Linked DNA regions of Lacibacter sp. H407. The protein of the gene in region 2 interacts with the protein of the main gene of each other region in a pairwise test. Links are inferred from orthologs where the notes say so. Each region holds a gene or a part of one and is shown on either strand. Other genes may lie near its edges.

Region 1 (15,733 bases), 280 kb from region 2 along the record:
AAAACTTCTTCACTTTATTTCCAAGCAAACCATACACTGCGTATACCTGCTCCGTAAATTCCATGTTATTATCAAAGCCTGTAAGTGGCGACCAAACTGATGATACACTATCCTGTCCTTCCACTAAAAACTCATTAGTAATGCGACGCATTGCACCCTTCAAACCAGTTTCAAATTTTCCATCTTTCCCAAAGCCATGGATGTAATCAGTTTGCAAAAGCACATTGTCCTCGTAAGCCGGATTTCCTGAACGTTGCAACGAAGGTTTTCTGCCATCGGAAAATGTTTGCAGATAGTCAGAGCTCTCCGTTTCACCACTATTGGTCCATTTAAAATCGGTGATCCATTCACGTTCATGATCGCCGGGAAACTTGCGGGTTAAATTCAACGACACTTCTGTATCACGTTCATTCGCAGTTTCAAGATCTGTTCGCAAGCTACTGCCTGTTAATAAACCAACCTCATTGAAGTTTTCATACAACAGATTCGTTGTATTATTTTCTTTGCCGCCATCGATCAAGAAAGAACCGGTAAAGGTTGTGTTGGTAGAAATATAATAATCGATCCCTGCCATAAAGTTCACCGAAAAATCTCTTCGTGTACGGTTGTTGGTTTGATTATAAATAAAGCTGGTATCGCTATTGTTAATTCGTTGGGTGGATGATCCGTTGCCGGGATTCTGACGATAGTTGCTTCCAAAACTGGAGAACAGATTCATTTTCTGTGTACGGTAATTGATGCTGTATGCGCCGCTGAAATTTGAAGGGAAGCCTGCAGTACCTGTAAGATTTCCGTTGAAACCTCTTGTTTTATTTTTTTTGAGAATGATGTTGATGATCCCGGTTTCGCCTGCAGCGTCGTAACGGGAAGATGGGTTGGTGATCACTTCTATACGTTCGATCATAGCTCCCTGTAAATTACGGAGTGCATCTGTACTTCGTAAACCCGTTAAAGCAGAGGGTTTGCCATCAATCAAAATACGAACGCCCTGGCTGCCACGTAATGCCACATTTCCATCCACATCAACCGTAACAGAAGGAATGTTTCCAAGGATCTCCGATGCATTGGCACCAATATTACTTACATCCTGATTTACATTATACACCCGCTTATCCAGCTTCAACTCCATCATCTTCTTTTCGGATGTGATCACGATCTCTGACATTTCTTTCGCTCCCTGTTTTAAAACAAGCTTTCCAACATTACTATTTTTACCATCCACAGAAATATTATCAACCCTTAATTCATCGTATGATAAAAAGGTAACAGCAATTGAATAGATGCCTGATACAACAGCCAATTCAAATTTTCCTTTTTCGTCTGTTGCTGTAGCAGAAACGAACGACGAATCGCTCATTTTATAAATACTGACAGTAGCAAGTGCGACGGCTTTCCCTTTTTCATCGGTTACAGAGCCATTGATACGAAAATTCTTTTCTGCATTCGTCTGCGCATGGAGTACTCCTGTCAAATGAATCAATAGAATCAATATCGGCAAACACTTCATAATCCGCTTTTTTTATACATTTCTGTTACAACATGCTTTCAAAAGGATTGGCAAATTACCCAAAAAACAAGGAAGCTTTTTTTACACATCCGCAAACTTTAACTTTCGTAAGCATTCCTAACAACACATCTATAAATATGTTCATTCTGCAACAAATCAATCATTTACAGATGTAAAGCGTTGAAGAAACGTGCTTCGGGATATCCATTTTTATTCAATTCCGAAAATCGACTGCTTGTTCAGAATAAATTTTTTTGACGACACCGGCACCCGTTTCTTGCATGAGATCGCCAAATGATACTGCCCGCATCCATTTCAATTGCCGGCATCCGAAACTAACGATGGTTTTGTGAATTACTTGTTGTACCCCGTGGAAAATTCGCTGCTCCCCAAATGAAACACAATGCTTAAATTGCGAATGCATGAAAGCCTATATTTCCATCAGCTATCACAAAAGGCAAAGCTTAAACACCGCACTTACAGCTATCGTTAGCGTGCTGGATGAGTTGAGTATTGAACCATTTGTATTTGTAGATCATTATAAATTTGATACAACCCAGGAAGAAGAAATGATGGCGGCTGCTATTTCCGAATTAGACCACTGCCAGTTACTCATTGCAGAAACTTCACACAAAGGAATTGGTATTGGCATTGAAGCCGGTTATGCAAAAGCATTGAACAAACCAATTGTTTATATCCGTCATAAAGAAGCAGAACATTCCACCACTCTTTCAGGCATCAGCGATTACAGGATCATTTATAAAAGTGCAGACGATCTGCAACAACAGCTTGACCTCATCATCAAGGAAATTATTGCGCCTGTAACTGTTTCAACGCCGCATAGCAACTAACTCTAAGTACTTTCTACTAGTATTCTGAATAAAGGACAAACAATGTCTGGAAAATGCATGTTGCTGTTGCATCAATTCAGGATTACACTTATCTTGAGGTTTGCTATCAAACCAATATGAAGAAACAGAAATTTTTGTTGTTGCTGACCATTCTCCTCGTTTCACTATTGTTGATTGTTACTAATTATTACACCATAAAAGTGCTGTCGGCTGTAAGGGCCTATATAAACGGCGAATCGGAGTATTCCAAAGGGCAAAAAGATGCAACACTATACCTGGTCACTTATGTTGAATCAGAAAACATTGCTTATTGGCATGCATTTAAAAAAGCGATCGCTGTACCAAAAGGAGACAATATTGCACGCAACAGTATGCTGGCAAACAAAGAAGACGAAATTGCAAAACAAGGCTTTCTTACGGGAAGAAATAACATCAGCGATATTCCAAATATGATATGGCTGTTCAAAACGTTCAATAATGTATCGTTTATGAAACGGGCTATTGACATCTGGGCATCGGCTGAACCGCTGATCAATAAACTCGATACAATTGGTGAGAATATTCATTTACAAATTCAGGGCGAGAAACTTTCAGCAGATGCACGGTTGAACAATGTAAAAGAGATCAACTACATTTCATCGCAATTATCAGAAAAAGAAAGTGCTTTTTCAAATGCACTTGGTGAAACCGCCAGAGATATCAACGGATATCTGCTGTTTGTAAATATCTTTTTGATCCTTTTACTCTTAAGCGTGATCGCTGTGTTTACTGTAAAAATGCTGAACAATCAGATCGCTGCTGAAAAAGCATTAACCGCAAAAAATACAGAACTCAATGCTACCAATAAAGAGCTGGAGCAGTTTACCTATGCAGCTTCACATGATCTGCAGGAACCTCTCCGGATGGTATCGGCCTATATGGGATTGCTGCAAAAACGATATGATGGACAGTTGGATGAAAAAGCCCAATCGTATATTCATTATGCTGTTGATGGCGCTAACAGAATGAAAGTGTTGATCAACGACTTGCTTGAATATTCACGAACAAGCAGCAGTACCGTTGCTTACAGCGATGTACTCGTTACGGGTGTATTGGAAGATATTCAAAAAACATTTCGAGAAGATCTGCAAGAACCGGGAGCAGGTATTTTCTTTTCTGAATTGCCAACGATCAAAGCAAACAAAATGCAGATGCTGCAGCTATTCCAAAACCTGGTTGGCAATGCGATCAAATACAGAAATGAAGCAGCACCGCAAATCCATATCTCTGCAACAACTACAAACACCCATTGGATCTTTTCTGTAAAAGATAATGGCCAGGGAATTGATCCAAAATATTACGAAAAAATATTCGGCATGTTTCAGCGCCTGCACAGTAATACAACGCATAAGGGAACAGGAATTGGTTTAGCCTTGTGTAAAAAAATTGCTGAACGTCATGGCGGCGATATCTGGCTTACATCAGAACCCGGTAGAGGAAGTAATTTCTTTTTCTCCGTTGCAAAACCTGCCTGATCGTTATAAATCCGCAGTAGGTATGTAAGGGATGCGGATCACTTTTACAAAACGCTTTCTGTAATGTTCATTTAAAGTAGTGATGGTTACGCCAAAGGCCTTACCCGACGTTGAATGTATAAATTCCAACAACTCATCGCCAACTGCTGAAACAATACCCATATGGCCAACTACTTCAACCAACGTGTCGGTACCGGTAAATAAGATCAAATCGCCTGGTTTTGCTTCAACCGTGCTGATGTTTATTCCATAATTTGTAAAATCAATTGACGATCGTGGCACTTGTATTGAAAAATGATTGAATACATGGGTGATGAACCCGGAACAGTCTAACCCTTCAGCGGGATCAATGGAAGCATATTTGTAGGTCGTACCAATTAAAGTTTTAGCATAAGCCAACAGTTGTTCCGGCGACACTTCCTCTACTGTATCAGCTGACTTATCGGCATCATTCCTAACTATAACAGGATCAAAAATGGTTGTATCATTTGCTATCTCTCCAGGTAAAGGTTCAATGATAACAACGGAATCACTATCACTTTCAACCAATGTATCATTGCTTGTAAAATAGCTACAACTGCCAATAGCATAACAAAGAAAAGCGATGAAATGAAATACAAAGATGGTACGTAGCACAGATCAAGGTAATCCTTTCCCGGTTCAATTGAGTTTCTATTTCCCATAGCTTGAATCCATGTCTTTAAAAGAACAACCTCAATAGTACTGATTGCGATCAAAGAGCACCTTTTTTACATACGTGTAACACGCAGGCTTTTTAGTTGTGAACAATCAATTACCGAAAAGTTATGAATTCTTAAAAGAAGCGATTATTTTAACAATCGAAATGCACACTATACCAGAATAGTCCGCACTAAGCAGAGGTTGACAAGGCCCATCAATTGTAATTAACGTCGGCTACACGCTGGCATCACCATAAACCCAAACAACCAATCATGCGCTATTCATTCAAAATTGCAGCAGCTGTATTGCTCTGCTATTTATTCATCAATGCCTGTAACAACGAGGCAACCGAAACAACAGCAACTACTCCCACAGCTCCAAGCGCTGAAGACAACATCAAAGAAGGGCAACGCTTAGTTGCAGCTCTCGACTGTGAGATCTGTCATTCACCCAAACGTATGGGACCGAAAGGCCCTGAAATAATTCCTGAGCTTCGGTTCGGCGGTCATCAGGCAGGGACGCAACTTCCTCCTTACGATGAAAAAACAGTAAAAGCAGGCTGGGCATTGTTTGCACCTGATTTCACTTCTATTATCGGCCCTTGGGGGCAATCGTTTGCAGGCAATATCAGCAGCGATTCAACCGGTATTGGCATGTGGAGCGAAGAGCAGTTTAAAAAAGTACTCCGTGAGGGAAAGTATAAAGGATTGGATAACACAAGACCCATCTTACCGCCTATGCCATGGGAAGCGTACAAAAATTTAACGGATGAAGAGATCAGTAAAGTATTTGCTTTTCTTAAATCAACATCACCGGTTAAGAATGTAGTGCCAACGGCGATCATAAATCCTCCGCCGCCAATGTAACGGAAGCAAAAAAAGCCGACTATAAGTCGGCTTTTTTTATATCACAAAGTGAGAGAACATAACCACTGCTGAATATTATTTTGATATATTTATTCTATGAATGAAACAGTTGAAAAGAGCCTCAATAAAGATCTTATACTTCGGGAACGGCTCGCCATTCAACGTACAAAAATGGCGAATCAAACAACACTGCTTTCGTTTGTACGCACGGCTCTGTATTTTCTCATCGCAGGTTTAAGTATCAACAGCCTGCTTAAACTTGAACACAGTTACATCTTTGAAATTTCTTTTTTCGTCGCTTCGTTTGGATTATTTGTTACAGGTATTATTAATTATTTCCGTCAAAAGAAAATGATTGATGACAGCGAAAAGAATATTGGCAATTACAAGGTTGATTATCTGAATTGATCACATCAAATAAAAAAGGGGTCAGCAAAGTTTGCTGACCCCTTTGAAATAAATAGCTGTTACTTACTGACCTGCCTGCTTCACCATCAGCGCCTGTATCTGCTTCATGGTTGCTTCCATTCCACTTGCACTGCCATCTAAGAAAATAATATTCCCTTTTCCATATTCTGCAAAGTTCTTCACCGCTTCAGTCCACATACTGAAAAGGATCACATTGGTATCAAGATTGGCTTGTTTCATTTGCTCCGCTGCTTCCGTCATACCCTTGGCTACTTCCTGACGGAAAAGTGCTACACCTTGTCCACGCAAACGGGCGGCTTCACGTTCTGCTTCTGCCGAAATTTTGATGGCATTACCTTCTGCTTCAGCACCTTTTGTTTTGGTGATGAGCAATGCCTGTCCTTCGTTTTCAGCTGCTGCTTTTAAATTATGACTGGCTACTACCCTGCTCATACTTTCCATGATCACCTGATCGAATGTAATATCATTGATCTGCAAATCCTGTAAATGGTAACCCCACTCTTCCAATGAATGATCGATCTCTGCTTTTACATAATCAACGATCTCACGACGCTGACCCAGAATTTCTGCCTGGCGCTTGGTAGCAACATAGCTGCGAATATTTCCTTCAATGGTTCTTACCAACGCCTGCATCAGATCCTTATCACTAAAAAATTTAAACGCTACTTTTTTGATGGTTTCTTCATCTGCATTTTGTACGCTGTACAACAACATGCTTTTGAAATACACATTTGCCTGATCAACGGTTACTGCCTGAAACTCCAGTTCCACTGAACGGTTCTGAATACTGATTCTACGAAACACCTGCTCCACCAATGGTATTTTAAATTTTAAACCCGGCCCGGCAACCCGGCGGTATTTGCCGAACATGGTTACCACAGCAATTGTACCCTGGTTAACAGTGTACAATCCGCCAAAGAAAATAATCAGGATAACAAGAACAAACCAATAATTAGCAAGAAAATCCATAGTTGTAAAATTTATTACAAATTACCATATTCCATTTGATAAACGGATGAAAAACCGACAGAAGATTCAGTATCTTTCTGAAAACAACCATCATGTCACGCTCAAAAAAAGTAATTATCGGCATACTTGCCTTTCTGCCCCTTGTGTCGGCTGCCGTATTTATGATTTATTTCTTTGCAACACTTTTTCCTGAAATACTTCGTATGGAACAGGAGCATGGCGATGTGCCCCCTGAGTTTTTCTTCGGCAATATGATGGGCTTTATAGCATCTATCATCATTCTGGTGTTTGTGCAACTGGCACTCATGATCTATTTTATTATCCATACCATTAACAACAAACGGGTAAAGAATGAAGAACGGATCATTTGGGTACTACTTTTCATTTTTGTAAGTACGATTGCCTATCCTATTTACTGGGGTATCCGCATTTGGCCCGAAGAGAAACCGGAAAGTAATTTTGTAAAAATGTAAAAGAAGCTTCCGTAATAAACGCTTCATTTCATTTTTCGGCTAATTTGCATAAAATATCATTATATGAAAATTGCACTGCTCAGCTTTTTTCTTTCACTTGCAGTTGTATTTGAAAGCAACGCATTTACATCGGCTCCTCTTGCTGCGTCTGTTGTAACAACTGAAACCGTTAACGAACCCGTTACAAGAAACGAAAAACCGGCGTCGTTCAAAAGTGTTCGCAAAGCCACAGAAAAAAAGCTGGGTAGAAAATTGAAGTTGATGGAGCGGCTTGGCCTCTGGTATTATACAACTCTTCCCAATACAGATCCTGATCAGAAAAAGACAAACACGAAAGCCGTTCTTGGTTTTGCATTCGGAATAGCTTCCTTAGTAATATTTCCATTACTGTCAATCCCCGGTTTCATTTTTTCAAACAATGCATTAAACAAAGAGAAATTAGCGCCCGGCACTTTAGAACCAAGTAACAAAACACTTGCGAAAATAGGCCTCATTTTAAGCATAGTCGGCTTTGTGTACCTCCTGCTTGTTATTGCGTATCTCGTTATTGTGTTTAGTGCCTGGGGATGGGGTTGGTAAAAATAAATTAACCAGCTTTCTCTTCCCACACTTGCACCAACTGTACTAACATGGCAGCACTTTGTTCCATGTCGTATACGCCGATCCATTCGTGTTTGCTGTGAATGGCCTGCATACCTGTAAATAAATTCGGGCAAGGCAATCCCATATAACTTAAACGGCTGCCGTCGGTTCCGCCACGGATCGGCTCTTTTACTACGGTTAAGCCACACCGTTGGTAAGCTTCCACTGCATTGGCAACTATTTCGGGATGCTGATCCAGTATCTGTTTCATGTTACGGTATTGTTCCTTCACCACAAACTCCATGGTACAGTTTGAATATTGTTTCAGTATACCTTCTGCAATAGCTTTGAGTTTTGCTTCGTGGGCCAATAAACCTTCTACGGTAAAATCCCGGACAATGAATTCAATAGTTGCCTTTTCAGCAATGCCATTGATACTAAGCGGATGTACAAATCCTTCCCGTTTTGTTGTTGTTTCAGGACTCCACTCTGTTTTTGGAAGAGCCGTTAAAATTTCTCCGGCGATCTTTAATGCATTCACCAGAATTCCTTTTGCATAACCGGGATGTGCACTTACGCCATGCACAATGATCTTTACGCCATCTGCACTAAACGTTTCATCTTCCAAGGTACCCAGCTCGCCACCATCCAAAGTATAAGCAACGGTTGCTCCTAATTTTTTGAGATCAACTTTGTCGGTACCTTTTCCTACTTCTTCATCGGGTGTAAACAATAGTTTAATTGTACCGTGTTTTACTTCAGGATGTTGCACTAGATAATTGGCCATACTCATTATAATGGCTACACCTGCTTTATCATCAGCACCTAACAATGTATTACCGCTGGCTGTAATAATATCTTTGCCGATATGTTGTTTGAGATAACTGTATTTAGATAAACTGATGATCTGCGTAGGATCATCGGGCAACACAATGTCTTCTCCATTATAATTCTGATGCAGAATTGGTTTTACATTGGTGCCGCTGCAATCAGGTGCGGTATCAACATGACTGCAAAAACAAACAACCGGCACATCTTTGTCGGTTGTGGGAGGAATGGTTGCGTATACATATCCGTACTCATCCATGTGGGCATCTTCAATTCCCATTGCCAGCAATTCCGCTGTTAATAGTTTGGAAAGCTCTTTTTGCTTCTCCGTTGTAGGCGAACTGTTGCTTTCCGGATCACTCTGTGTATCGATCTGTACATAACGCATCAACCGACCTGCTGCTCCAAACTTGTTTTCTACTGCCATACGCTTATTTTTGAAGTTGTAAAATAACAGCGTTTCATCGCACATACCAAAACCAACTGCATGCAAACATCTCCTGTGGTACAAAAAGGCTGGCTAAGGGTTCTGCTTTTTATGATCGCTTTCTTGTTGTTTATTTTCTTCGGCAACAGCATACTTGGATTATTGATCGTACTGCTGGGACTGAATGAAAACAACGAAACACTCTTTTACAGCAGCATTCTGCTTAATTTTTTTATTGCGTTGGTATTAGTTTCCACCTTCCGGAAAGTATTTGACCGCAGATCGTTCAAAAGCCTCGGTTTTACGTGGGACGGTTTTGGAAATGAACGGGCTGCAGGTTTTCTTACCGGCATTTTACTCATTACTGTAATGGCAACTGTTTTATGGAGCATGGGACTGCTGCAATGGTTCTTTGCAGAAGTACAATTGCCCGATCTTGTATTGGTAACAGTGATCATGATGGTTGTAAGTATTGCTGAAGAAATGGTGTTTCGTGGGTACATTTTAAACAACCTGATGCAATCGATGCCCAAACAGGCAGCGCTGTTTACATCGGCATTATTGTTTGCAGGATTTCATTCTCTCAATCCCAACTTTAATCTCATTGCATTCATCAATATTTTTATTGCCGGCGTATTGCTTGGCTGCAATTATATCTACACACGCAATCTTTGGTTTGCGATCTTTTTTCATTTCAGCTGGAACTTTTTCCAGGGCCCTGTATTGGGTTTTGAAGTGAGTGGATTGGAACTTCCAACACTGCTCGAACAAAATATCAAAGGTTCGATATTACTTACGGGTGGCGACTTTGGTTTGGAAGCTTCGTGGCTGGCTACATTTACCATGGCATTGATGACGCTTGTTTTATTCAATCTGTTCCAACGCAAGTACAATGGAACTGTTGAATAATTGTTGATAAGCGGCTTGCAATTAGTAAACAGTTTGTCTACTTTACTACTTCATCAAAACCAACGAACATGAAGAAGATTCTTATTGGCGGCCTTGTAGGCGGCATTTTACTGTTTGCATGGCAAACAGTTTCTTTCGCAATTGCTAATCTTCATGACAAAGGACAGGAATACACCTCAAAGCAAGACAGTATTCTGCAGTTTCTCAACAGCACCGGTTTAGAAGAAGGCACCTATTACATGCCCCGTCTTCAAAACGAAAATTCATCGGAAGAAATGGAAAAGTTCATGAAAGAAGTGGAAGGCAAACCATGGGCACGACTTAGTTATTACAAAGCCTGGAACATGAACATGGGTATGAATATGGCCCGTGGCGCATTGGCTGATATCATTATTGTTTGCTTTCTTGTATGGATCTTTTCAAAAATGAGTACGCAAAGTTTCGGCACCTACTTCATTTCCAGTATTCTGATCGGCATTATTTCGTTTACCCATACTGTTTATACAGGGCATATCTGGTATCCAATGCATGATATTACTGCATACTTCGTTGATGCTATTGTCTCCTGGGGATTGATTGGATTATGGTTGGGATGGTGGATGAGGAGGAAGTAGTTTTTTTGAGTTGTAAATTGTGGTTACTGGCAACAGTGCAATTATGTTGCTGTGTTGGCGTCGCACTCTTGTACAAGCTGAATTCTATTCAACAAAAAACGGTTCGCAAAATGCGAACCGTTTTTTTTAATTGCTGCCAATTGAACTTATGTACAAGAGTGCGACGCCTTTGAAGCTGATCAACGAAACGATGCCAGGCTCACAACTCAAAATTTACAACTGTATTACGGCATAATGATCAATCCTTTGGAATCGATCTCGACCATTTCAATATCAAACACCAATTCTTTACCCGCCAACATATGATTTGCATCCAACACTACAATTTCTTCCTGTACTTCTGTAATGGTAACAGGAAATTGCTGACCGGCACTGTTGTTCATCATTAACTGCATCCCAATTTCCGGCGTCATATCGTCGGGGAAATTTGTACGTGGAAACTCAATGATCATTTGCTCATTGCGTTCGCCATATGCCTCATTAGGAGGAATGTTGATTGTTTTTTTATCTCCGATAACCATACCTACCACGGCATCATCAAATCCTTTGATCATCATACCGGCACCCACTTCAAACTCAAGCGGCTCACGACCCGCACTTGAATCAAACTGCTCACCTGTTGTCAATTTACCGGTGTAATGCACACGTACGGTATCACCTTTTTTTGCCTGCTGCATAATTTTAAAATTTCCGCCAAAATTACTGGCAAATGCCAGCCCTGCCAATAAATTTTTTTTACCGCACTATTTGTGCAACTTTGAGCTACAAACCACTTGTAATGAAGCAACTCCTATTATTATTGGCTTTTTCGGCGGTGTTGATGGCCCAGGCGCAACAAAAAAACAAACGATCCGGCTACAACCGTGGTTCCATCAAAAACAGGGAATTCCAGACCGGTGCCGAAAATATGGGGCAATACCTGCATTTGTTGAAAGGTAAAGGCGTTGCCATCTTTGCAAATCAAACTTCAATTGTTGGCAAAACACACCTGGTGGATACGTTGCGAAAACTGGGCGTAAACATCAAAGTGATCTTTGGACCGGAACATGGTTTTCGTGGTACGGCAGATGCCGGTGAAAAAATCGGCAATTACAAAGATCCAAAAACAGGCATTCAAGTAATATCGTTATACGGCAGCAAACGCAAACCATCCAAAGAAGATCTCAAAGATGTGGATGTGATGCTGTTTGATATACAGGATGTAGGTGTGCGGTTTTATACATTCATTTCATCGCTGGAATATTACATGGAAGCGGCAATGGAATATGGCAAGTATATGATCGTGCTGGATCGTCCAAACCCCAATGGACATTATGTTGATGGCCCTGTGCTTGAACCTGCATACAAATCATTTGTAGGTATGCAGCCCATCCCGATCGTGTATGGTATGACGATTGGCGAATATGCACAAATGATCTTTGATGAAGAATGGATCGATCCGAGATTGTATGAAATTGCAGGCAAGCATGGCAAGTTTGAATTAAGCGTAATTCCCTGCAACAATTACACACATAATACAAAATACGAACTGCCCATCAAACCTTCACCCAACTTACCCGACATTCAATCCATTTACCTCTACCCTTCCACTTGTTTTTTTGAAGGCACTGTGTTGAGTGAAGGGCGTGGCACGAATATTCCATTTCAGATATTCGGACATCCCTTATTACCGAAAACATTAAAATCGTTTACACCACGCAGCAGAGATGGCGCAAAAGATCCGAAGCTGAAAGATCAGCTATGTTATGGCTGGGATTTGAGCGGACCAAAGGACAAAGTATTTTATACCGCAGGAAGTAAAGTACAGGTGAAATGGCTACTGGAAGCTTATCAACTTTTTCCGAAAAAAGATGAATTCTTTCTTGCGCCAGCCAGTGGCAAACCCGTTGATTTTTTCTTTAATAAACTGGCCGGCAACAGTACGTTGATGCAACAAATCAAAGAAGGAAAAACAGAAGAAGAAATTCGCAAAAGTTGGGAGCCGGGCTTACAGAAATTTAAAGCAATACGGAAACGGCATTTGATCTATAAAGATTTTGAATAACCCTCAAAAATTGGAAGCGTATTGCAATGGAGTTTTATTGATCAACATTCGTTCAAAGCGTTTGATTTCAAACTCGCCAATTTTAGTTAAAGCATATCCAACAATAATCACTAACCTTCCCTCTGCGATATCTTTTGCAGTCATAGTTTGCGCACCACAGATCACATAAAAAGAGTTGCTTGTTTTATCGCCCAATAAAAAACCGGCCTTCCAAAATTCATTCAGAATTTCAGAAACGCCTGTTTTGATTTTTTTTATAAATAGAGCGCTTTTATCGGCGGTAGCAACCATTGAATCAAGAAAGTGATGAATACGCCCATAGATCCTTTGCGAAGTTGTTACAGGTAATTTCGCAATAGAAGCTGATGATAAAAGACGTGTTTTTTGTGATTCTAACAGTTTAATAGGTTGAACAGTGTCCTGTGCCAAACTTGCAACAGGAACGCTAAACAACATTATCCAAAATATCCATTTCATGGTTACGCTAATGTATAATTAAAGAACAATTTCTGTTGTTTTAAATTTAGCATATACGCTAACTGTCACTCTACAAAAAAATCATCTGTTTTATAAATGCGCCTCCCCTTTTTACAGGATTTTTCCTTCGGAATATCATCGTTTTCAGGGATACCTCACCCTTGTGTTTATAAATATATTTGTTTACTAAAATGAAGCACATGAAAAAGATACTTGTACTTTCTGCCCTTCTGTTCAGTTCGGCACATGCCCAAATTACCACTATCAAGACTCTCCCCACCAATACTTCAATATCTTTCGCAGGAATTTGGACGGGCGTGCAAACAAACGATCTGGGCCAACGAACTCAAGCAGTAAACTTTGAACTAACTGCCACTGGAGAATTTATTATGGGATCTGCTGCCAAGGGGAAATATGTAATTAACAACAATACTATAGAAGGAACCTTTAAACAGTTCAGCAATAATGAAACATATTCCTTTTCCGGTTCTTTTGATGCCCCAAGCAATAAACTTACATGTACGTTAGGTGCCGGGGCAAACGTAAAAGGCCAAGGAATATGGGTTGTTTCAAAACAAAGCACCACCTCTTTAAAAACTTCAACCATTCAAAATACTACTCGCATTACTCAAACAAATGTGCAACCACCAACTACGAATAACACAACTTCTACCACGCCTCCGCCATCGGCCACAAAAAATCCACCGGTGAAAAACTTCAGATGCGATAGAACTGATTATGAAGAATATTATCTTATTTCCACGAAGCTGATTTTTTATACAGGCAATGACAGTAAAGAAGCACCATCAATGGTTTCAATAAATTGCTCAATACCAGGAGCAGCTTCTTTGTACGAGAGCAGCAACCCTTCTTTAATTGGCAGCACAAATGGTCAACAATCTGACCTGAAATACGAGTTCAAAGCAAATAGCAATGTAACAGTGCCTGCGGGTATGATCTACTATCCTTGTGGCAACGGAAAGGAAGCAGATTATATGCCAGATGAGGTTTCACTTAACAGAATAACCCGCTCAGGTCTTATAATTGATGTTTATTATTCTCCGAATTTCTTTATGGATGCATGGAAGGTGGAGCGAATTGATGTTATACTGGAATTTAAACAACCAGACGGAACACTACATAGCACACATGGAACCAAAATCATTCCTTATTACAATTTAAACAAACTATTCACGGCATCAAACAATAAATTGACCTTAAAATCAGACCGGTTTCTGATGCCAATAAATTGATAAGATTCAGTTCAATGATTTGATAAGAATTTGCAGGAAAACATGGAAGTCTGCTTCTCTCCTATCGAAAAAAACATCCTTATTAATTGTCCGTTTTGAAAAAGCAGTGCAGAGTTTCTTTGCACTGCTTTTCTTTTTACCATCCATTTAAAAACTCCCTAACTTCGGCATTAGAAAAAATTGCTCATCACTTCATTACTCAGTATATGATCACAGTTCTTCATCCCTGGCATGGCGCTCATTATGGTCCAAAAGCTCCTGAGCGTGTAAATGCACTCATTGAAATTTCGCAAGGAAGTCGCAGTAAATATGAAATTGATAAAGACACCGGTTTGCTTCGCCTCGACCGGGTGATTTATTCATCGTTCATGTATCCGGTCAACTACGGTTTTATTCCACAAACACTTGGTCAGGATAGTGATCCGTTGGACATTTTAGTGTTGTGTTCGCAAGCTATTCAGCCACTTTGTTTGGTAGAAGCAACAGTTATTGGTAATATGCAAATGATTGACCAAGGCGAACATGATGATAAAATTATTGCCGTAGCAAGTAACGATCCGATGGTGAAACACATCAAGGATGTAAGCGAAATGCCCGAACATTTTTTCAATGAACTGAAACAATATTTTGAGCAATACAAAGTACTGGAGAACAAAGTAGTTGAAATTGATAAGTTTCAACCAAAAGAAGAGGCTTACAAAATTATTAATGAAGCCATCGAGTTTTACAAAGAGAAATACCGAGAGAAACTTTAATTCACCATGCAAACAAAAAAAATGGATACAACAATCATTATTGCAGTGCTCATTATTGGGCTCGCCGCAGGTATTCTTGGTGGCATGGTGGGTGTAGGTGGTGGCTTAATTGTAGTGCCGGCATTGGTTTACTTTCTGGGCTTTAGTCAACACTCAGCTCAAGGCACTTCATTGGGCTTATTGGTATTACCCGTTGCTTTGTTTGGTATGATGAATTATTACAAAGCAGGCCATGTTGATTTTAAAGTAGTGGGATTACTGGCAATTGGATTTGTAGTGGGAAGTTACTTCGGCAGTAAGTGGAGTTTGAGTTTACCACAGGAAACAGTGAAGAAATTTTTTGCGATTCTTTTATTTTATACGGCGTTTAAAATGATTGGCTGGGAGAAAGTTGTAGTCGGTTGGTTCAAGAGTTGACCGTTGATGATGTGATAGTGAATGATGCAAATGATGATTATTGCACAAGAGTTTCTTCTATTCGCTCACAGCTCGAAGCTATTAGCTCGTAGCATTCTTACACTCTCTTTATCACCCGGAGCCGATGCGTTCGCTCA
Region 2 (15,814 bases):
GAAATGCGGTTACTGGCAATCATCACCAGCCAATCGCTGCCGATGCTGTAAACGTCTCTTACTTTGCCTTTATAATAATTGGTTTGATTGGGAAATTGAAACAAATTCATGCGCCCGAAGGTAATTTACCTGATCCAACCTGCGAGCTTTCTGTTGTTTTTTTTCTTGAATTATTCGCCGTTTTCGCAAATCTGCTATCCTTGTTTTTGCAAAGTTTAATTAAAGCAGGTAAGGTGGACGAAAAACTTTGCAGATAGCAATAGTAATTTACGGAGTTTACACCCTGCTTAGGGTATTGTTGCTGATAACAACCACTGTGATGGAAAGAACAATTAGGTATAACAGGTTCTTGAAAATAGTTTTGACCTGTTTCTATCTGATAAAGAGCAATCAGTTTAACCATGCAAGTACTGTTTTAGGGCTTATTCAACTAAATTTAAAATAGACAATGCTAAAAGGTTGGAAAGAAAATTTCTGAATAATACTAACAATCAGTATTTTGCTAATTACTTAACCAAAAAACGTATTGACTATGCCAAAAAAACTGCCAGTTTTCGTACTGCTGTTAATGTCCTGCCTTTTCTCCATTACTTCTTATGCACAGTCTGTAACCATAAAAGGAAATGTAAAAAGTGCCGGCTCCGGTGATGCCGCTCCTGCTGTTTCGGTAACAGTGAAAGGTTCTTCCGCCGGTGTTTTTACAAACGAACGGGGAGAGTTTAGTATTACAGTTCCTTCTCTTCCTGTAACCTTAATTATTTCTTCTGTTGGTTTTGAAACAAAAGAGGTAACGGTTGCTTCAGCAGCGCAACCAGTTGAGGTGTCGCTAAATATTGCTTCTTCATTGGGGCAGGAAATTGTAGTATCAGCAACGAGGGTTGCTACTAAAATTCTGGAATCGCCTGTTTCTATTGAGCGGGTTAGTGCGGTTACTATTCAAAATACCCCGGCAGCTTCATACTACGACATCATCACCAATTTCAAAGGTGTTGACATGCTATCATCTTCACTAACGTTTAAAACACCCACTACCAGAGGTTTCCTGGGTAGCGGTAATGTTCGTTTCAATCAATTGGTTGATGGAATGGACAATCAGGCCCCCGGTCTTAACTTTTCTGTAGGTGGTGTAATTGGTTTGTCTGAATTAGATGTAGATAATATTGAATTGCTGCCAGGTGCATCTTCTGCTTTGTATGGTCCCGGTGGTATGAATGGTACATTGCTCATCAACAGCAAAAACCCATTCAAATACCAAGGGTTATCTTTTCAAGTGAAGCAGGGTATTATGCATACTGATGGTCAATTCAGAGATCCATCCGGTTATACAAACTGGACGGTTCGTTATGCAAAAAAAGTGACAGAGCGTTTTGCATTTAAAATAACATCGGAATTGATCCAGGCGAAAGACTGGGTGGCTGCCGATTACCGGAATTACAGCCGTGCAACAGGTCAACCTGCTGCTGGCGATCGTATCACAAATCCGGGTTACAACGGGATCAATGTTTATGGCGATGAAATTGCCAGAGACATCCGTCCTATCATCAACAACTTTGCTGCCATTCCCGGTTATGCTTCAATTATTGCAACCTTGCCTTCAACAATGCCGGTTTCAAGAACTGGTTACACTGAAAAAGAATTGATCGACCCCAATACCGTGAATTTTAAATTTGGTGGTTCGTTGAATTATAAGCTCAATTCAAAAACTGAAGCAAGTTTAACCGGTTATATTGGTACAGGTAATACTGTTTACACTGGTAGCGACCGTTACAGCTTACAGGATTTGAAAATGGCACAGTTCAAACTTGAAGTAAACAGTGAAAAATGGTTGATAAGGGCATATACAACACAGGAAAACTCCGGTAACTCTTACAACCTTACAGCTACTACTTCTTATTTTAATGAGTTGTGGAAGCCAACGCAGGTTTGGTTACCTGAATATATTGCCGGTTATATGAATGGTCGTGTTTCGCAAGGACTTAACGATCAGCAGGCACACATTTATGCAAGAGCATTTGCTGATCAGGGCCGCCCTGTATCGGGAACTCCCCAGTTCAATAAACTGTTCAACTTTATTAAAGGCGTTCCTATTGGAAAGCCTGCGCCCGGTGCTCCATTGGGTGGTGGCAGATTTCTTGATAAAACTGATCTTTACGCTGTTGAGGGTCAATACAACTTATCACACTTAACAAAAGGATTTGCTGACATTTTAGTTGGTGGAAACTTCAGACGTTTTGTGTTAAACTCACAAGGAACATTATTTGCAGACAGTACCGGCCCGATTGGAATCAATGAGGGTGGTGCTTATGTACAAATTGCGAAAGAATTGTTCAATGAAAAAATTCGCTTAACTGTAAGTGGACGTTATGACAAAAATCAAAACTTTGCCGGTCGCTTTACGCCAAGAGCAACAGCTTTGATCCGTCTTGCACCGAATAATAATCTCCGTGTTTCGTATCAAACAGCCTATCGTTTCCCCAGCACTCAAATGCAGTGGATCAACCTGTTTGTTGGAAACGATTATTTACTCATTGGTGGTGTAAAAGATTTCAGATCTTATTATAGTTTGAACTCAAGTCCTGTTTATGCAATACAAAACGATGTGGTGACCAACCAGGTGGTAACAGTTAATGATTTGAAACCGGAATCTGTAAGTTCAATTGAATTAGGTTATAAAGGACTGATAGCAAATAAACTGTTGATCGATGTATATGGTTACTATGGCATGTATAAAGATTTTCTTACACGCCGGTTAGTGTTTCAAACTGCAACAAACCGCAAATTCTCTATCCCATACAATACGGAGAATGAAGTGAAGAGTTTTGGTTATGGTATCAGTCTTGATTACCGTTTACCTGCAAACTTCCTTGTTGGTGTAAACTTTGCCAGTGATGAATTAACGGATGTTCCTGCAGGTTTCCAGGCTGGTTTTAATACTCCTAAATACAAAACAAATCTGAAGCTCTCCAACACCGGATTTGGGAAAGGTAAAAATTTCGCATTCAGCGTTGTTTACAAATGGATGAGCGAATACAAATTTGAAAGTGATTTTATTAATGGTACTGTTCCTGCTATCCATACACTTGATGCACAGGTGAGCTACCGTATTCCTTCCAGCAAGTATATTTTCAAACTGGGCGGCAGCAATATTGGCAATCAATATTATGTACAGGCACCGGGTAACCCTGCAATCGGTGGTTTATATTATGTAAGTATCGGGTACAACATTTTTTAATTTAATCCTTTAAAGAAAAAACTATGTCGAATATAATTTTAAACGCAGGTCGCTTATCCATCGTTACAATTGCCGTAATGCTGGTGGGAGCTTGTAATAAACTAAATGAGCCCGTTCCTTACACGCCTTACAGCGAAGGTGATGTGGCGAACACATTGGCGAAGAAAATTGCAGCCAACAGCAGCTATTCCATTTTTAATACTGCTCTTGTTAGAGCAGGATTGAATACAACACTGGATGTAGCGAATGCGAATTTTACAGTATTTGCACCCGATAATACAGCGATGACTGCATCGGGATTAAGTCTTACTGTGGTAAATGCACTTCCGGTAGCAACGCTTACATCGTTGTTGAATTATCATATTATACCGGGCGAACGCATTGCGGCTGCACAGATACCGGAAACATTTCCAAATGTTGAGAAGAAGTCGAAACTTGATATTGCAACAACTGCATTTATTCCTTCGATCCCAACAACAGCTCTTCCAATAAAGATGTCGATTTTCCCTTCCAGAAGAGGGGCTGCTGCATGGGCAAACAATGTACCGGTAACTGGTGCTGATGTTATAACAGGATCAAATGGTATTGTTCATCGTGTTGCTACAGCAATTGCTCCTCCAACAAGGGTATTGCTCGATACAATTGCACGTGATCCTGAGTTCTCTTACCTGGTAGCTGCTATTGTACGTGCTGATTCAGGATTGGTAACAACAGCGTCGCCAAGCCTTCAATATGCATTGGCACAACCTTTTGCAAACCTTACAGTATTTGCTCCCACCAATGCGGCTTTTCAGGCTACATTAACCGGAGCAATTACACAAGCGTTGGTATTGCAGGGCGTACCTCTTGCTACAGCACAAACTACTGCGGCAACACTTGCTGCAAGCCCTGCTGTTTTTTCAACTCCGGCACTTTATCCAGTACTTACAGCTGCTGTAGTAAGAGGTATTGTAGCGTATCATGTCATGGGTACACGAGCATTTTCTGTAAATTTTGGTGCAACGGCAGCTAATTACCCAACATTAGTAAATGGAAGTATCCCTTCTCACCCTGGCCTGGCAATATCGTCTACATTGGTTACAGGACTTGGTGTTGGCCTTTCTGTTAAGGGTGTAGGTAATGCTACTGCTGCTACGGCTGCAGGTGCTTCACCCACCAATCCATTAGTTGACCGAATGGCAGTGAACGGTAATTTCTTTAAAATAAATCAGGTACTGTTACCGCAGTAATTGATTTGTCGGATATTTTTTAACTGCCCCTCCTGTAGGGGCAGTTTTCGTTTGCGCAATCATTCCAATGCTTTCCTGTATTTTTACAATGAGCCAAACGAATTATACGGATGCAGATTATTTTGTTTGATACAGCCGCCAGAAAACAGTTTTATCCTTTTTCGCTTACACGGCCGTTGGCTTCTTTCCGTTGCGGCATTTTTACAACTAAAGAACGATGGGAGTTTGTGTTGAAACAGGAGTTGTTTACACTCACTGAAGATTACCTGTCTGCCAAATATCCATTTACTCCAAACGAAGAAGCTGATTACTTGTATATCAATGCAGCTGCTGTTTGTTCGCACGAATTGTTGCAGGAGATACATGCGTTGCCTGCTGAATCGGTTTTACTGCAAAAGGAAACACCCATCGCCATTCATACAAAAAACAAACTTCGGTTTCCGGTTGCTATTGAAGAATATCGCCATTGCCATGCAATAGAAGTGAGATCGGCGGTTGATTTCTTGCAATACCCGTTCGATCTGGTAACGTACAATGATCGGTTGCTTCGTCTGGACTTTTCATTGATCGCCCATCAGAAAATATCGGCCCCGCTTTCTTCCAGCAATAATGTAATAGCTCCTGAAAATATTTTTATCGAAGAGGGGGCCGTTGTTGAACTCTGCACTTTTAATGCATCGACCGGGCCGATTTATATTGGGAGAAATTGTTTGATCATGGAGGGCAGCACTATCCGTGGGCCCTTTGCAGCATTGGATGCTTCTGTTGTAAAGATGGGCAGTAAAATTTATGGTGCCACAACTGTTGGGAGGCAATGTACCGTTGGTGGTGAAATAAAAAACACTGTGTTCTTTGATTATTCCAACAAAGCACATGATGGTTATTTGGGTGATGCAGTGATCGGTTCCTGGTGCAATATTGGTGCCGGTGCTTCCTGTTCCAATATAAAAAATACAGCAGGTGAAGTGAAATTATGGAACCCGATGATTCATCAATGGATCAGTGCAGGTAATAAATGTGGTGTGATGTTGGGCGACTATTCAAAAGTATCCATCAATGCATCACTTACAACAGGAATGGTAAGTGGCATTTGCAGTAATATTCTTACAACAGGGTTATCGCCTAAATACATTAAAGATTTTACCTGGAATATCCATACAGGTGAAACTTATATTTTCGAAAAAGCCATTCATGATATTGAAAACTGGATGCAGTTAAAGAATCATTCATTAACTAACAACGATAAGCAGATACTGGAATATATTTACGGCCAGCAATCTTAAACGAACTTAAAACAATAACTATTATGAGACAACAGGTAGCAGCCGCTAATTGGAAAATGAATTTAACGTATCAACAGGCTGAAGAATTAATCACAGGCATCATCAATACACCACATACCTTAGCTGCACATCAGCATGCTGTATTTGCTGTGCCGTTTCCATACCTCACCATGGTGGTGGAGAAATTAAAAGGACGCAAAAATGCCGGTGTAGCCGCACAAAACTGTTATACCAAAGCATCAGGCGCATATACAGGTGAAACATCAGTTGAAATGTTGAAATCGATCAATGTTGGTTATGTTGTGCTTGGGCATAGTGAGCGTCGTGAATATTTTAATGAAAGTAATGATATGCTTGCTGAGAAAGTGAACATTGCATTAGCCACTGGCATAACGCCCATTTTCTGTTGTGGCGAAGCATTGCACATTCGTGAAGTTGGTACGCAGAATGATTTTGTAGGAAATCAATTAAAAGAAAGTTTGTTTCATTTATCTGCAGACGATCTAAAAAAGATCATCATCGCTTACGAGCCTATATGGGCCATTGGTACCGGAAAAACAGCAAGCTCAGAGCAGGCTCAGGAAATGCATGCGCATTTGCGCAGTGTATTAGCTGCACAATATGGTGATGATGTTGCCAACGAAATTCCGATCCTGTATGGCGGGAGTGTAAAAGGTTCTAATGCCAAAGAAATTTTTGGACAACCGGATGTAGATGGCGGACTTGTTGGTGGCGCATCTTTAAAGGCAGATGAGTTTGTACAAATTATTCAAGCACTAAAATAAAAGAGGTATGAAGCGGGAAGAACAGCTACAACCACTTTCGCATCAACATCACAATGGGCTGATGGCCGTGTTACTACTTAAAAAAGGAGTGGAGAAGCAGGCCGCAACAACTGTAATGGATGATTTTATTCTATCTGTATGGAATGGTGAATTGCGGAATCATTTTATTAAAGAGGAGGTGTATCTGCATCCGCATGTATTGCAAATTCCTTCGCTCATGGAAAAATATGAGCAAATGAAAGCAGAACATCACCAGATAAGGCATGTTGTTGATGCGATCCGTAGTGGTGCTTCAGGTACAGATCGTATCCTTGAATTTTATACCCTGCTGGAAAAGCATATCCGGTTCGAAGAAAGGGATATGTTTCCGTTTATTGAAGAAAAGATACAGCCGGAACAATTAAACGAACTCGGAAGGAATTTGCAACAGCTTGAAAGTAAAGCCTGCTCTGATTATCCGGTAAAATTCTGGGAATAGTGTATTGATCATTTTAAAACACCGTTGCTTATGGCAAAAGTTCTCATCCTGTTTGCGCATCCTGCAATGGAGAAATCGAGGGTGCATACACGTCTTGCAGAGCATATTCCAAGATCGGCCGATATACGTTTTCATGATCTGTATGAACGTTATCCTGATTTTGATATCGATGTGATTTATGAGCAACGCCTGCTGTTGCAACATGATGTAATTATTTTTCAACATCCTTTTTATTGGTACAGTTCGCCTGCCATCATCAAACAATGGATCGATCTAGTGTTGGAACATGGCTGGGCGTATGGAACAGATGGCCGTGCTCTTACCGGTAAAAAAATGATGAACGCTATTTCAACCGGTGGATCTAAGAATTCATATACAGCAACGGGACGAAATCAATTCTCTGTATCTGATTATTTGTTGCCATTCCAGCAAACAGCGAACCTTTGTGGTATCGAATACCTGCCACCGTTTGTTATTCACGGCACACATCGTCTTGCTGAAACAGATATGGATCTGCATGCATTGCAATACGAGCAAATGTTGTTGGCACTGGTGCAGGATCGCATCAGTAAACCAGAGATCGAAACTTGTGTGTACATGAATGATCTTGTTCCTATTCCTAACGCCATACAATCATAAACGATGGATAGTAATTTATTTCTTTTCCAGGCAATGGTGTATCTGGCGGCAGCCGTTATAATGGTGCCGCTTGCCAAACGGTTGGGTTTAGGCTCTGTATTGGGTTATTTGCTCGCTGGTATTTTAATTGGACCGGCTGTGTTGAAATTTATAGGCAATGAGGGAGAGAGTGTGATGCATTCAGCAGAGTTTGGTGTGGTGATGATGTTGTTCCTGATTGGTCTTGAACTGGAGCCTGCACTACTTTGGAAATTACGAAAAGCAATTCTGGGTTTAGGAGGACTGCAGGTATTAATTACATCTGTTATTATTTCAGGCATTGCCTATTTTTTAAATCTTCCCTGGCAATCATCGTTAGCAATCGGAATGGCGTTGGCATTGAGTTCAACCGCTTTGGTATTACAAACACTGGCTGAAAAAGGAATTAACCGTACAACAGCAGGACGAAGTGCATTTGCTGTGTTATTGTTTCAGGATATTGCAGTGATCCCAATGCTTGCATTTTTTCCATTACTTGCTATCGCCGGATTAACTACCGGAGACGGACATGTGAACGGGGCAGAGGGATGGATACAAGGACAGGCAGGATGGATGCGTGCTTTAATTGTAACGGGTGCTATTGCATTTATTATTATTGGCGGACGTTATTTGATTCCTCCCATTTTCCGTTTGGTAGCAGGTACACAGTTGCGTGAAATGTTTACAGCTACAGCATTGCTGTTGGTAATTGGTATTGCAGTATTAATGTCTTCGGTTGGGTTAAGTCCTGCGCTCGGAACATTTTTGAGCGGCGTGGTACTTGCCAATAGTGAATACAAACACGAACTGGAAAGTGATATTGAACCCTTTAAAGGATTGCTGCTGGGTTTATTCTTTATTGCAGTGGGAGCTTCTATTAATTTTGAGCTGATCATTGAGCAGCCATTGTTGGTCTTCGGTTTAGTATTAGCGTTGATGTTTGTAAAGGCTGTGGTACTGTTAGTGCTTGGTAAAATATTTGAATTACGCATTGATCAGAATATTATTTTCTCTTCTTCTTTGTCGCAAGTAGGAGAGTTTGCTTTTGTATTATTGAGTTTTTCATTAACAGAAGGGATTGTAGAAAAAAATTACGTGGAAGTATTGATGGCCGTAGTGGCCATCAGTATGGCACTTACACCCATTGCATTTTTTCTGAATGAAAAGATCGTGTTGCCGTTTGTTGATAAAAAATTGTCTGTAACAAAAAAAGAAAAAGAAGCCGATGCATTGGATGAAAAAAATCCGGTGATCATTGCCGGGTTTGGTCATTTTGGAAATACCATCGGACGTTTCTTACGGGCGCATGGCGTAAAAACAACCGTTTTGGATATTGACAGTAACCGTGTAGAATTTCTCCGGAAGATGGGCTTTAAAGTGTATTACGGTGATGCAAGCCGATACGATATTTTATTGGCAGCAGGTGCCGCCGAAGCGAAGATGATCATCATTGCAGTTGATGATCCGGAAAAACGACTTGAAATGATTGAAACGATCAAGAAACATTTTCCCGATCTGCAGATGTTGGTTCGCAGCAGTACAAGAGAAGATACGTACGATCAGATGAATGCAGGTATTCTGCATATTTACCGGGAAACAATTGATACATCATTACGGATGGGTGTAGATGCTATGAAAATATTGGGGCACCGGGCCTATACGGCACAACGTGCTGCACGTACATTTTTTCGGTATGATGAACAGAAGTTAAAAGATCTTTCAAAAGTACGGGACAATGAAAAAGAATACATTAACCAGGCAAGGGAGTATATTGAAGAACTGGAAGAGATCATTAAATCAGATACAAAACAACTTCATCTTGAAAAAGACCAAGGTTGGGATGAGGATAGTTTAATTGCAGATGAGAAAGTGAAGAAGGATGAGTAATGGATGATCAGTTGGCAGTGCTGTGTTAAATCGAAGTATTTTGCAAATCAGTCGAGACGGGACTGATTACTCATCACTCATTGTTGCTTTTCATGCTATGCTGCGCCCTTTCCAATCGATCATTCACCGCTCTTCCCAAACCTTCATCCGGCAATAATTCTGCAAGAATAATATCAGCATTCATACTATCAGCTTCACGTAATATGCGAAATAGATTTTTTGCAGCTTCTCCGGTGCTGCCTTTCTCGGATAATATCAACTGTTGATCATTTGATACGGCCGGGTGGTATTGTTTGAAGTTTATAAGAACGATTTTTTTGCCGGTGAATCCTGATATCATCTCATCAATCTTACCCAGGTACAGTGGGGTATGCGTGGCATAATGGCTTTTCAACTGTCCCGGTGCAGAAGGATTGTCGACGATCTTTTTGTGATGGCTGATCTTTTTCCCGATCACTGCTTCAATTTGCTCAATTGTAGTACCACCTAATCGATGCAGCTCAATTTCACCTTCGTCGTTCCAGCCAACAATGGTTGATTCAACACCTACGCCACAAGCCCCGCCATCCAATATGTACGGTATTTTACCTTGCAATCCCTCGAACACATGTTGAGCTGTTGTTGGACTAACATAACCCGATGGATTTGCACTGGGAGCCGCAACAGGAAAATTAAGTTGTGAAAGCAATTGCAAAGTCAATGGATGATTGGGGACACGAATAGCCACCCGTTTACTTCCGGCAGTCACAAGGTCAGGAACATTGAGTTGTTTATTGAAGAGCATCGTTAACGGGCCAGGCCAAAAAGCTGCTGCCAATTGTTCCGCTTCAGCCGGAATAGTATTTATGAATTGTTTCGCCTGCTCAAAAGTAGCCACATGCAAGATCAGCGGATTGAACTGTGGCCTGTTCTTCGCTGCGTAAATTTTCAGTACTGCGTCCTCGTTTAAAGCATTGGCTGCGAGGCCATACACTGTTTCTGTAGGGATTGCTACTAATTCACCTTGCTTTAAATGATCAATTGCTGTTATTATATCAGCTCCGATTTCTGTCTTCATGTTAAATACTTACCGGTAATTTTTCTTCGTGAAAGCTATCGATCTTGTCCATGTGCAAAATTGTGGTGCTGTTATCTTCGCTTGGTTCGTACATCATATTGAATTTAGCTCCATAAATAAACTCATCTGGTACATACGACGTTCGGCTAACAACAGTATTTGCATATTCTTCATCATAACCTTTTACAAATACAAGAATTTCGGTTTCTGCCTCTGCAATTTCTTTTCTTGTAAGTTGGTAAAGCGGACTGTTTTCATTTATTGAATGAACAACCGTCCAGTTGCTTGCCAGGGTGTTAGCTTTTGATAATTCAAGGTCAAGACTGTAAAATGCATTCTTTCGTTCCGTTTCATTCTCTGTGTATTTCATAACACAAGTAACCTTCACTTCAACATCTGTTAAAAAATGTTGCTTAAAAGGAGCAAAACGAAACATGAATGCATATCCATCCTTGAACGGGGCGAACAATGCAATGCTGCTGAATTTGATATATGCTTTTGGCTGCGAAAACCGTCCATAGATCAAACCTGTTACTAATGCAAGCATCAAAATACCGGCGAAAGATTCAATCGCTGCAATGGTATTAGAAGTTAACGAATCAGGAAAAACATGACCATAACCAACAGTTGAAAGTGTTTGTGTGCTAAAGAAAAAAGATTCCCAAAATTTCCCAAGCACTGTTATCTCTTCCATGCCGCCTAAATGATGAACACCTACTGCAAAGTAAACACAGGCAAAGAAAAGATTTACCACTACATATGCTGCGGCCACAAGGGAAATAAATTTCCAGGAAGGTATTTTTAGCATGTATTGAAACACGCTGAACCGTTGCATATAAGAGATGCCACGGAAACGTACGTTTGGCCGGCCATCTTTTTGAAAGAAGCGGCCTCCGCTTTGCTTGCTGTTTACACTAAGCCCGGTTTCTTTATTCTGTCTTGCTTTTTGATTTGGCGAAAAAAAAGGTGTAGCCATAATTCATATATCTTTAAATATAGCAAATTAATAGTATGATTTTTTTCAGGGAATTGTCGAGCATAATTCTTTCAACTTTATTGTCTCCGGCAACCTGTACCTCTCTGGAATAAAAAACACAAGGTCAGCTTCTTGCGGATGTTTGATTTTCTCCAAGATATTAACCTCTGCTACTTTATAAGGTCTATATTTTTCTGCAAGAAGGATATCGTAAATTGTTATAATTTTTTCATCGTACAAAGAAAGTGTAACAGCTGATACCTCAATTAATACGATTGGTTTTTGATCTGTTCTTGTTTTCGTCATTCCCTGCAGTACATTTATCTCTGACCCTTCAACATCAATTTTAATCAAGTCGATTTTTGGTAGATTGTACTCTAAAACAGCTTCATCAAGAGTGATGCATTTTACTGTTTCACTTTGACCAGAAAAGTTTTCAGTAATTCGCAAACCCGACATGCCGCTGTTTTCGTCAGTTGAAATGTAGAAAGTTGTTTTGCCGGATACATTATTAATAGCTGCCTGTATTGGATAAATATTTGTTATTCTGTTTAACGAAATATTCCGTTTCAATTTTTCAAGGTTTTTTGTGGCGGGTTCGAAACTATAGATATGTCCCGCTGTAGCCTTTTTTGCAGCCATTAGGGAGAAATAACCAATATTAGCTCCAATATCTACAACAACTGAGTCCACACCAAGCAGTGTTTGCATGGTGGCTACTTCTTTTTTTTCATAAGAGCCATACCAGAAGAGGTATTTTTCAATATGATCATTCGCTGATACTTCAATGAGCATGCCATTTGGCAGCTTCTTTACAAAAAGTTCTTTCTCCAAACTTAATTTTCCTAAAAGCCACTCAAAATACTTTAAGCCTTTGTGTGGAAAGGGGAGATGGCGACTGTACCAACGTATTAGATGAAATAGTATTTGTTTCAATTTTTCTGACAAAATCGAATATATCTATTATTGATCATTTCTTCAAATCCACATTTTAGATTTGGTTTGTAAATAATCACTTAAAAAAGGAGGGTTCAGTTTATATTTGAAACGGAATGAGATTATCAAAGGCATTTACTACAAGTATTTTATGGCGAGGATTCTATTTCCTGTCTGTGCTGTTTTTGAATATACTTGTTGCAAGACATTTTGAGGCTGGTCGCAGCGGACAAATCTACTACATCACGAATATGTTTGCATTGGCTGTGATGCTGGTTAGTTTATGCTTAGAAACACCTATGGGATTTTATTTGTCACAAAAAAAAATGACAGAAGCTCAGCTTTTTGTCACCGCTGTTTGCTGGAGTATTGTGGTGCTTGTTCCGGCATACTTCATCATAGGGTATTATGCCAATTCGAAAGAGATACCGTTGCTGCAAAATGATTTCAAAATTTCAGCTAATGCATTTCTTGCAGGAAATCTGCTCATTACTTTTTTTGTAGCGTTGTTTTATGCGAAACTCGACTTTGGTTTGCCCAATACCTTATTGGTACTTGTTAATTTGCTTCTGATTATTCTGCTACCCAATAATGAGTTTGTTAATACTTACATAAGTGACAGTGCCTATATCAATATTTATTTTATTGGTTTTTTTGCTCAGGGATTATTGCTTGCCATCGCTTTTTTTGTACGACATGTAAAATGGCGGGAGATGCATTTTTTTCCTCGTGAGTTGATCAAACCATTCTTTTATTTCGCAATCGTTGCGCTTGTTACGAATTCTATGAGCTTTCTTATGTACAGGATCGATTACTGGTTTGTGAATAAATACTGCTCACCGGCCGATTTGGGGAATTATATACAGGCCTGTAAACTGGCTCAGTTATTTTTTGTTGTGCCATCTATCCTTGCAGGTGTCGTTTTTCCTATGACAGCTTCTGGAAGAAGAATCGAAGTGAATGAAACAATTCAATTGCTTTCAAGGACGATGATTATGTTATATGGACTTGCATGCATAGCTTTAGCTTCTGTGGGTTATTGGTTATTTCCATTTGTATTTGGTGAAACATTTTCTAATATGTTTTGGCCATTTCTTCTGTTGATCCCAGCGATCATTTCCTACTCAGTTATACATTTGCTTGCAGCTTATTTTGGTGGGAAAAGAGTATTAAGTATCGGCTTTTGGGGCAATGTGTCGACGCTTACAATCATTATTATTGGTGATATTTTATTTATTCCCTCGTACGGGATTAAAGCAGCCGCAATTATTAGTAGTAGCGGTTATCTTTTCCTGTTGTGCTTTATGATCATGGCACATATCCGTGAATACAAAAGCAGTTTTTCCGCTTTCTTGATATTCCGAAGAAGTGATTGGGATTTACTTAAGCGAACTGCAATCGATAGATTTTCTTCATATAAACAGAGCCGGCAATGAGAATACTTTGGCTTTGCAGTTGGTATCCGCATTCAACAGATCAGTTTACTGGCGATTTTATTGAGCGTCATGGAATGGCTTTGTCTCAATTTCAAGAAGTAGATGTTATTCATATTGTACAAAATGCAAGTTTATTAAAAAGCGAAACGTCAAGAATAGAAGAACGTACAGAGCGAAACCTGCATGCGAAAGTTGTGTACATTCCGATGCCCCAAACTCCTTTTATACCTCTCACAACAGCATTGTTTAATCACCGGTATTACAAAAAAATGCTGCAAATATTACATGAATATATCCAGCAGAAGGGTAAGCCTGATTTGGTTCATGTGCATGTTTCGGTTAAAATGGGTGTAGCGGCTTTATGGTTAAAAAGGATGTTTGATATTCCTTTTGTTGTTACAGAGCATTCGAACATTTATCATAACAGGAAGGGGGAAGAAAATTATTATAGCTATTCTCCTTATTTCCGCTTCATTTCCAAGAAAGTGCTCAAGAAAGCAGATGTGCTGATTACTGTAAGCAACTTTTTAGGGAAAGCAATCAATGAAACTGTTGCAAAAAAAGAGTTCACCGTTATTCCGAATGTTGTAGATACTTCACGTTTTTATTATACTGAAAATCAGCCGGTAAATTCTCTATTCCGCTTTTTGCATGTCAGCAATTTATCTCCTATTAAGAATCCGCAGTTAATGCTGGAAGCAATTCATTTGTTTTTGCAAAAAGATCAATCCGCAGAATTTGTTTTCATTGGTAATAAAACAAAAGAGTGGGAAGATGAGGCACTTAGAATAGGAATTCCAAAAAAAAGTATTCATTTCATGGGTGAGATGCATTATGTAAGTGTAGCGGAGGAATTCAGAAAGTCAGATGCATTTTTCCTTTATAGTAAAAGCGAAACCTTTAGCTGTGTTACAGCTGAGGCATTGTGCTGTGGACTGCCAATAGTATCATCAAATGTTGGTGCTATACCTGAATTGGTAAATAATACAAACGGAGTTTTAACAGACCTTACAGATCCAGAAGCTCTTGCAAGTGCAATGCTTTTAGTGAAAAAGAATTATCGCAACTACGACCGAAAAGAAATTTCAAGACGAGCAGTAGCGAAATATAATTACCGAATTATTGCCGAGCAACTGCTTTTTGTTTATCAAAAAGTACTTAAGAAAAAGTATTAGTTCTTAAGCTTGCTAACAAGCTCAATATATTCACTCATTGCAGCATCTTTTGTTTTCCCTTTCAATGCCGTCCATGCTTCAAATTTTGCTTTGGCTACAAAGTCGAATGGATTAGATGGAGCTTCAATGTTTACATCACCTTCGCTGCCTTGTTTGTAGAGAGAATATAGTTGGAGAAGTGTATCGTTACTTGGCTTTTCGCTCAGTTCTTTACTGTCGGCCACCGCCTGTTCAAATTGTTGATGCAAATCCATAAGTTGTAAGTTTCAACGAAAATAGGGAATCCCTCTAAATAAATTTCTCCAGTATTAGAAATTCAAGCGGCTGCAAATGCTTTCCTGTAAGATCATCTTCTACAAATGGCTTCCGTTCGCCCGTTTCAACATAGCCGTTTCGATTGTACCAATCGATCAGCTCTTTTCGTAAAGAGATCACCGACATATAAATACTTGTGCATTGCACTTTTTGGGCATGTTCTTCAGCTGCTTTGAGCAGTTGTTTGCCAATTCCGCTGCCTTGCTCCGTTGGGGAAACACTGAACATACCAAGGTAAAGGCGGCTGCCATGTTTTTGAAGATTGACTGTTCCTACAATGAATCCTTGTTCGTTAGTGAACTTTAAAATAACACTGCCGGGTTGGTTCATTACATTGATCACCGATGCTTCGTCAGTGCGACGATCAC

Evidence for each region.
Region 1: the proteins of tpiA (region 2) and pepT interact in binary tests that used the Escherichia coli proteins (3 or more experiments, as listed by UniProt). The link is inferred for Lacibacter sp. H407 from one-to-one orthologs.

The regions. Positions count from the first base shown.
Region 1 is NZ_JBBKTU010000001.1:3,270,510-3,286,242, reverse strand. The notes cover bases 7,003-9,840. They hold pepT (peptidase T), read right to left. Parts: upstream 9,128-9,840; coding sequence 7,877-9,127; downstream 7,003-7,876. Other genes in these bases: WG989_RS14305 (CPBP family intramembrane glutamic endopeptidase), read left to right, coding at 9,188-9,840; WG989_RS14315 (hypothetical protein), read left to right, coding at 7,354-7,869; WG989_RS14320 (hypothetical protein), read left to right, coding at 7,003-7,290. Also shown: WG989_RS14355 (TonB-dependent receptor domain-containing protein), read right to left, coding at 1-1,507; WG989_RS14350 (nucleoside 2-deoxyribosyltransferase), read left to right, coding at 1,930-2,358; WG989_RS14345 (sensor histidine kinase), read left to right, coding at 2,475-3,872; WG989_RS14340 (C40 family peptidase), read right to left, coding at 3,876-4,508; WG989_RS14335 (c-type cytochrome), read left to right, coding at 4,826-5,419; WG989_RS14330 (DUF202 domain-containing protein), read left to right, coding at 5,516-5,827; WG989_RS14325 (SPFH domain-containing protein), read right to left, coding at 5,891-6,817; more of WG989_RS14320, read left to right, coding at 6,910-7,002; more of WG989_RS14305, read left to right, coding at 9,841-10,036; WG989_RS14300 (hypothetical protein), read left to right, coding at 10,105-10,650; WG989_RS14295 (FKBP-type peptidyl-prolyl cis-trans isomerase), read right to left, coding at 10,875-11,327; WG989_RS14290 (exo-beta-N-acetylmuramidase NamZ family protein), read left to right, coding at 11,429-12,694; WG989_RS14285 (hypothetical protein), read right to left, coding at 12,698-13,171; WG989_RS14280 (hypothetical protein), read left to right, coding at 13,372-14,424; WG989_RS14275 (inorganic diphosphatase), read left to right, coding at 14,631-15,179; WG989_RS14270 (sulfite exporter TauE/SafE family protein), read left to right, coding at 15,186-15,596; WG989_RS14265 (C40 family peptidase), read right to left, coding at 15,694-15,733. UniProt on the Escherichia coli protein: Cleaves the N-terminal amino acid of tripeptides.
Region 2 is NZ_JBBKTU010000001.1:3,548,327-3,564,140, forward strand. The notes cover bases 4,730-7,648. They hold tpiA (triose-phosphate isomerase), read left to right. Parts: upstream 4,730-5,767; coding sequence 5,768-6,529; downstream 6,530-7,648. Other genes in these bases: WG989_RS15450 (putative sugar nucleotidyl transferase), read left to right, coding at 4,730-5,744; WG989_RS15460 (hemerythrin domain-containing protein), read left to right, coding at 6,537-7,007; kefF (glutathione-regulated potassium-efflux system oxidoreductase KefF), read left to right, coding at 7,038-7,646. In the rest of the region: WG989_RS15430 (phosphoribosylaminoimidazolesuccinocarboxamide synthase), read right to left, coding at 1-110; WG989_RS15435 (hypothetical protein), read right to left, coding at 107-403; WG989_RS15440 (TonB-dependent receptor), read left to right, coding at 533-3,232; WG989_RS15445 (fasciclin domain-containing protein), read left to right, coding at 3,256-4,461; more of WG989_RS15450, read left to right, coding at 4,572-4,729; WG989_RS15470 (monovalent cation:proton antiporter-2 (CPA2) family protein), read left to right, coding at 7,650-9,551; WG989_RS15475 (L-threonylcarbamoyladenylate synthase), read right to left, coding at 9,625-10,608; WG989_RS15480 (ion channel), read right to left, coding at 10,610-11,584; WG989_RS15485 (FkbM family methyltransferase), read right to left, coding at 11,630-12,520; WG989_RS15490 (lipopolysaccharide biosynthesis protein), read left to right, coding at 12,637-13,956; WG989_RS15495 (glycosyltransferase), read left to right, coding at 14,031-15,131; WG989_RS15500 (acyl-CoA-binding protein), read right to left, coding at 15,128-15,385; WG989_RS15505 (GNAT family N-acetyltransferase), read right to left, coding at 15,420-15,814. UniProt on the Escherichia coli protein: Involved in the gluconeogenesis. Catalyzes stereospecifically the conversion of dihydroxyacetone phosphate (DHAP) to D-glyceraldehyde-3-phosphate (G3P).